Regions from separate parts of the Telluria sp. AC161 genome, predicted to be linked through region 3. Evidence: predicted binding sites of a transcription regulator. Region 3 holds the regulator's gene; each other region holds the start of a gene.
The links. The regulator HrcA, encoded in region 3, represses chaperone genes, less so after heat shock. The targets are predictions, from matches to a motif close to TTAGCACTCNNNNNNNNNGAGTGCTAA.

Region 1: rpoH (RNA polymerase sigma factor RpoH) is a predicted target of HrcA. The motif match lies at 1,197-1,223, and genes of this name have one in related genera.
Region 2: groES (co-chaperone GroES) is a predicted target of HrcA. The motif match lies at 1,019-1,045, and genes of this name have one in related genera.

Annotation. Positions count from the first base shown of each region.
Region 1 is NZ_OZ409861.1:289,803-292,071, forward strand. Features, by position in the region: gene rpoH (RNA polymerase sigma factor RpoH) at 173-1,063, opposite strand; gene ftsX (permease-like cell division protein FtsX) at 1,651-2,269, opposite strand, start outside.
Region 2 is NZ_OZ409861.1:3,465,748-3,468,016, forward strand. Features, by position in the region: RNA gene ssrS (6S RNA) at 1-101, opposite strand, end outside; gene ACZ0AJ_RS15545 (cell division protein ZapA) at 148-459, opposite strand; gene ACZ0AJ_RS15550 (hypothetical protein) at 456-770, opposite strand; gene groES (co-chaperone GroES) at 1,137-1,427, shown strand; gene groL (chaperonin GroEL) at 1,467-2,269, shown strand, end outside.
Region 3 is NZ_OZ409861.1:4,055,687-4,057,955, reverse strand. Features, by position in the region: gene ACZ0AJ_RS18080 (HAD family hydrolase) at 1-401, shown strand, start outside; gene hrcA (heat-inducible transcriptional repressor HrcA) at 493-1,509, shown strand; gene fur (ferric iron uptake transcriptional regulator) at 1,590-2,021, opposite strand; gene ACZ0AJ_RS18065 (outer membrane protein assembly factor BamE) at 2,101-2,269, shown strand, end outside.

The DNA of each region.
Region 1 (2,269 bases), 3.8 Mb from region 3:
TGTTGAACGCGTGGACGGGGAACCCGTCCACCCTACAAAAATACCGTAGGGTGGGCGGCTATGCTGCCCACGCGTTCAACGGAACAAAAATCCGCCAAGGCCGGGTCGAAAAGCGCAAAGCCGGATAAGAAAAAACCCCGCCGAAGCGGGGTTTGGGAGATAGCAGAGCGGCTCAGACAAACGCCGTCAGCGCACCCTTCATCTTTTTGAGTGCCGCCGACTCGATCTGGCGAATCCGCTCGGCTGACACGCTGAATTCTTCCGCCAGCGTGTGCAGTGTGGCACCCGAACCGTCGTCGTTGGCCAGCCAGCGCGCTTCGATGATGCGGCGCGAACGTGGATCCAGCTTGCCAAGCGCCGATTCCAGGCCTTCGGACTGCAGGCGCGTGACTTGCTGCGCTTCGAGCACCTTGGTCGGCTCTTGCTGCTCCGACGACAGGTAGGCGATCGGCGAAAACTTGTCGTCTTCGTCGTCGGTTGGCGACTCGAGCGCGATATCGCGGCCCGACAGACGGGTTTCCATCTCGATCACTTCTTCACGCTTGACGCCAAGCAGCTTGGCCAGATCATCGACCTGACCCGGCGACATCGCGTCCAGGCCCACCTTGTTGCTGCGCAGGTTGAAGAACAGCTTGCGCTGCGCCTTGGTCGTCGCAACCTTTACCAAGCGCCAGTTCTTGAGAATGTACTCATGCATCTCGGCCTTGATCCAGTGCATCGCGTACGACACCAGGCGCACGCCCTGGTTCGGGTCGAAACGCTTGACTGCCTTCATCAGGCCGATATTGCCTTCCTGGATCAGGTCGGCGTGTGGCAGGCCGTAGCCCAGATAGCCACGCGCGATCGACACCACCAGGCGCAGGTGCGACAGCACCATCTTTTGCGCTGCGTCGAGATCGTTATCGTCGCGCAGCCGCTTTGCCAGCGACATCTCTTCTTCGTGCGTCAGCATCGGCAGGCGGTTCACTGCCGAGATATACGCATCGATATTGCCGAGATTGCCGGTGAAACCTAGTCCCAGAGCACGATTGCCGGTCGGGACCAATGCGGATTGTGCGGACATGTTTATTTCCCTTTTAATAATCTTGCTGCACCCTGACGGGCCTCGGCCTCATGCCGGTGACACCATCCTGAAGCGAACATCGCTTCGTCATGCGGATACTTTTGCTTGAAATTTGATTGCCTTGGACCATATATTAGCACTCCCCCAAAGAGAGTGCCAGAACGTGGCCAGAACTTAAGACTGTCCAAAGTATTGCCCATAGGAATTAAATCCGCAAGCAAACTTACTGTAGAACAGCACTTGAATATTCGTTTGATTCAGCTCAGAACCGAGCCGATAAACACTGGAAATCGCGTACAGGTTCAGAGTAAGGCGCGACAGACAAGCTCTCTGTTGAATGGCGCACGTACGACTGGGACGGCCTGTAGGAGTTCTACGCAAGACAGCGTAGGGAAGTACGACGTGACCGTAGGAGTATGGGCGCACTGCGGCGCATTCCGACGGCCAGGTAATTGGGGAGGCAGCGCAACGGCCGCCTCGCCCTGCTCTGGAAGTGGTGCCACTTCCGGCGTTTTCAACACCCTGAATCAATCTTTTTTATTCAGCAATATTGTAGGAGTGCCGCTGCCGTCACCCCTGTAGCGCTGTCAGCGCCCCCGCGCCAGGTGACGCCGTACCGACAGCATGGCGCCGATCAGGCCCAGGCCGGCACTCACTGCCAGCAAGCCGGCAATTTCCAGCCCGCCCAGCGTCATCAGCTGGAATTGTGAGCCGTACAGCCGCGCAAATTCGGCAATGGCGCCATTCAGCGGGTGCAAGGCCAGCGCCACCACGCCCAGGGCCACGCCGCCGGCGCACAGGCCGAGCAGGGCGCCCGTATAGAAGAACGGGCGGTGGATGAAGTCATTGGTCGCGCCCAGCAGTTGCGAAACGGAGATTTCTTCTTTCTGCGTCAGCACCTGCAGGCGAATGGTATTGAACACCACCGCGATGACGACGATGCCGAGTGTACCGGCCAGCAGCAGCAGGGCCAGGCGCAGGATGCCCAGCAGCGCGGCCAGGCGCTTGACCCAGGCCGAGTCGACCTGCACCGTCTCGACGCCGGGCAGGGCGCGCAGGCGCTCGGTGATGGCGTCGACCTGCGCCGCGGCGCCGGCGCTGGCAAAGCCGCCCAGCTTCATCACGTAACTGTCCGGCAGCGGGTTCTCGCCGAGCGTTTCCAGCACGCCGCCCAGGCTGCTGCGGGCCTTGAGCGATTCCAGCGCT
Region 2 (2,269 bases), 590 kb from region 3:
CGTCGGACTAGCGACGCTCACACCCATCGAACTTGTTCCACGACCTATGCGTAAGAATGGTTCAAGGAATATATGGCAAATCTCGAACACCGCAGGGCAGAAAAGAGTTTACTCCTTTGACCAGCCCTGTCAAACGGATTCGGCCTTTCAGGCCAGATTTTCCTGGTCAGCCAGGACGCGGTCCAGCACCGTGTGCATCGACTCGAGTTTTTGCTTGACCTCGAGGATCGACATGTCCGACAGCGGTCCCTGCGGCGACTTCACCGACAGGAATTCGGCGGCCACGCTCAGCGCCGCCATCACGGCGATGCGGTCGGTGCCCTTGACCTTGCCCGAATCGCGCAGCTGGCACATCTTGCCATCGAGGTAGCTCACCGCTTCGCGCAGCGTGCGCTGTTCGCCGTCGCGGCATGCCAGGCGGTAGGACTGGCCCATGATATGGACGTCGAGATGGATCATAGTGCCCCCTGACGGTGCGTGTGGGCGAGCTGCGGCGACACCGGTGCATCGGCATCAGGCGGCGCCTCCTGGCGGGGCGCATCTGCGCCAGGTTCTGCTTCGGCGTCCGACGCATCCGGCGGCTTCGGCAATTCGTCGAGCAGCGCTTCGACCCGGCGCTGCGCCTCGATCAGGCGTTCCTTGAACGCGAGATTTTCTGCGCTGAGCAAGGTATTGGCCTGGCGCAGCAGGTAATTCTCGGCGCGCAATGACTGGGTCAGTTGCGCAAGCCGGTCGATTTTGTCTGAAAGGTCTTGGAATTCGGAAATCATCCGACACTATAGGATCGAGTTGCTTTTTCCGTCAACCGGTGCTCATTGCCGTGCGGCAGTAATAGCAGACTAGCGTGCGGCGTCAATCTGGTCAGCGGTGTACGCTGCCGGCCTTCCGTCGTTCCACGAGCGGCGGACAAGCGACGGCAAACATTGCGAATATGCCAATGTCATCATTGCGCTATATCACATGTTTAAAATGATTTCACCATCATGCGCCTTGAAAAGGCAGGTTATCGTCCCTATAATTAGCACTCGTTAGCCGAGAGTGCTAACAACTCTTTGCAGACCGGCGCAGCATTCACAATGCTTGCTGCGACGGTGTCAAAAACGCCAGTTAAACCATTGAATATTAAGGAGTTTTGCATGAACCTTCGCCCTCTGCACGATCGCGTAATCGTGAAGCGTCTCGACCAGGAAACCAAAACTGCGTCCGGCCTGATCATCCCTGATGCCGCGGCAGAGAAGCCGGACCAAGGCGAAGTTCTCGCCGTTGGTAACGGTAAAGTGCAAGATAACGGCCAGCTCCGCCCTCTGGAAGTGAAAGTCGGCGATCGCGTGCTGTTCTCCAAGTATGGCGCTCAGACCGTCAAGATCGATGGCCAGGAACTGCTGGTGCTGCGCGAAGAAGAAATCCTCGCGATCGTCGCACTGTAATTTCTGACCCCATTCACGAACATTTCGGAGAAATAACAAATGGCAGCTAAAGAAGTAGTATTCGGCGACGCAGCGCGCGCCAAGATGGTCGAAGGCGTCAACATCCTCGCCAATGCAGTCAAAGTCACCCTGGGCCCGAAAGGCCGTAACGTCGTGCTCGAGCGCTCGTTCGGCGCGCCGACCGTCACCAAGGATGGTGTCTCGGTCGCCAAAGAAATCGAACTGAAAGACAAGCTGCAGAACATGGGCGCGCAGATGGTCAAGGAAGTTGCTTCCAAGACCAGCGACAACGCCGGTGACGGCACCACCACCGCGACCGTGCTGGCACAAGCCATCGTCCGCGAAGGCATGAAGTTTGTTGCCGCCGGCATGAACCCGATGGACCTGAAGCGCGGCATCGACAAGGCAGTTGCTGCCACCGTCGAAGAACTGCGCAAGATCGCCAAGCCAACCACCACCACCAAAGAGATCGCACAAGTCGGCGCCATTTCGGCCAACTCGGAAACCTCGATCGGTGAGCGCATCGCTGAAGCGATGGAAAAAGTGGGCAAGGAAGGCGTCATCACCGTGGAAGACGGCAAGTCGCTGAACGACGAGCTGGACATCGTGGAAGGCATGCAGTTCGACCGCGGCTACCTGTCGCCGTACTTCATCAACAACCCGGACAAGCAAGTCGCCGTGCACGAAAACCCATTCGTCCTGCTGTGCGACAAGAAAATCTCGAACATCCGTGACCTGCTGCCGGTACTGGAACAAGTCGCAAAAGCTGGCCGTCCACTGGTCATCGTCGCTGAAGACATCGACGGCGAAGCGCTGGCGACCCTGGTCGTCAACAACATCCG
Region 3 (2,269 bases):
AGCGCGCGCTGCTGGGTTCGGTCACGAACGGCGTGGCCGACCTGGTCACCATTGGCCTGGCCGACCAGTTCCAGGCATCGGTGGCGGCGCGCGACTTTGGCGCGGCCAAGCCCGATCCGGGGATTTTCCTGGCAGGCTGCGCTGCACTCGGGGTGCTGCCGGCCGACACCCTGTATGTGGGTGACGACCTGCTGCTCGATGTCCAGGGCGCCCAGCAGGCAGGTTTGCGCGCCGCCTGGATGAACCGCAGCGGCAAGATCAACGAGCTGGCCGACCAAGTGCGGCCCGATGTCGAGGTGGCCAGCATCGATGCGCTGCTCGACTGGCTCGATGCCGGGCACGAGCCGTCACAGGAGCCACCGCACGAGTTGCCACACGGATCTGCGCGGATGCGCGTATAACACTGGGACGGACCGCAGGCCTTGCGCTGCCGTGCCGCGCCCCAATTTGATTCTCATCCCAGCACCACAGAAAAAGACGCTTCCCGGAACCATGCAACTCGATCACCGTGCCCAAACCCTGCTCAAAGCGCTTGTCGAACGCTATATTGCCGACGGCCAGCCGGTCGGCTCGCGCGCGCTGTCCAAGCTGTCGGGCCTGGAATTGTCGCCCGCGACGATCCGCAACATCATGGCCGACCTCGAGGACATGGGCTTCGTTGCCAGTCCCCACACCTCGGCTGGCCGAATCCCGACGCCGCGCGGGTACCGCGTGTTTGTCGACACCCTGTTGACCGTCAAGCAGCTCGATGAAACGACGGTCGGCGCCGAGCGCATGCGCCTGCCGCTGCAGCATCCGCAAAAGCTGATCGCCAACGCAGCCCAGATGCTCTCGTCGCTGTCGCAGTTTGCCGGCGTGGTGCAAAGCCCGCGCCGCGAATCGGTGTTCCAGCAGATCGAATTCTTGCGCCTGTCCGAAAAGCGCATCCTGCTCGTGATCGTCGACCCCCGTGGCGATGTGCAAAACCGCCTGCTGTTGACCGATGTCGACTACACGCCGACGCAATTGTCGCAATCGGCCAATTACCTGAACCAGAATTTTGCCGGCCAGTCGTTCGACGGCGTGCGCCAACGCCTCAGTGGCGAATTGCGGCAACTGAGCGACGACATGGGACGCCTGATGCATGCGGCAGTCGAGGCCGGCAGCGAAGCGATGGCCGACAGCGACGACGTGGTCATTTCCGGCGAGCGCAACCTGCTGTCGGTGACCGACCTGTCGTCGAATATGAGTTCGCTGCGCCAGATGTTCGAGATGTTCGAGCAAAAGACTGGCCTGATGCAATTGCTCGACATGTCGAGCAAGGCCGGCGGCGTGCAGATTTTCATCGGCGGCGAATCGAATCTGGTCCCGATGGACGAGATGAGCGTGGTCACTGCGCCGTACGCCGTCGATGGTCGCATCGTTGGCACCTTGGGCGTCATCGGCCCCACGCGGATGGCGTACGAGCGGGTGATTCCCATCGTCGACATCACCGCCAAGCTGCTGTCGAACGCACTGAGCCAGCCGTAAGCTTGCTAGATGTAAAAAGGGCGCACGGGAAAATCCGGTGCGCCCTTTTTTGTTGGCCAGCCCTGCAGGGCCGCTGATGATCAGCCTGCCTTGCGCGCTGCCTGGCACTGCGGGCAGCTGCCATAGATCGCCAGCGCGTGGTCAACGATCGTGTAGCCGTGGGTTTCGGCGATCATTTTCTGGCGCTGCTCGATTTCGTCGTCGTAGAACTCTTCGACCCGGCCGCAGGTGACGCAGACGAGGTGATCATGGTGCGAGCCGGCATTGAGTTCGTAGATGGCCTTGCCGGTTTCGAAGTGGTTGCGGTTGAGCAGGCCGGCCTGCTCGAATTGCGTCAGGACGCGGTAGACGGTAGCCAGGCCGACGTCCATGTTTTCAGCCAACAGGATCTTGTAGACATCTTCGGCAGTCAGGTGACGCACGGCGCTGTTCTGGAAGATTTCCAGGATTTTCAGGCGCGGGAGCGTGGCCTTCAGGCCGCTTGCCTTCAGGTCGGTCGGATTGTTACTCATGTTTGTTACTCGCATATTGGCGGAGTGCTTTATGATATAGCGTTTTGAAAGCTCCCGCTCGAACGATTTGAGGTTACCTATGCGCGTCAAACAAGCCGTATCCCATCGATTTTCCGCCAAGGCGGTGCTGGCGGCAGGTCTCGTCTGCACGCTGACGCTGTCCGGCTGCGCGTCCTGGCGCAACCAGACCCGTCCGGCGCCACCGGTGGCAACGGACTCGGCGGCCACCGCGGCCGACGCCGACAAAT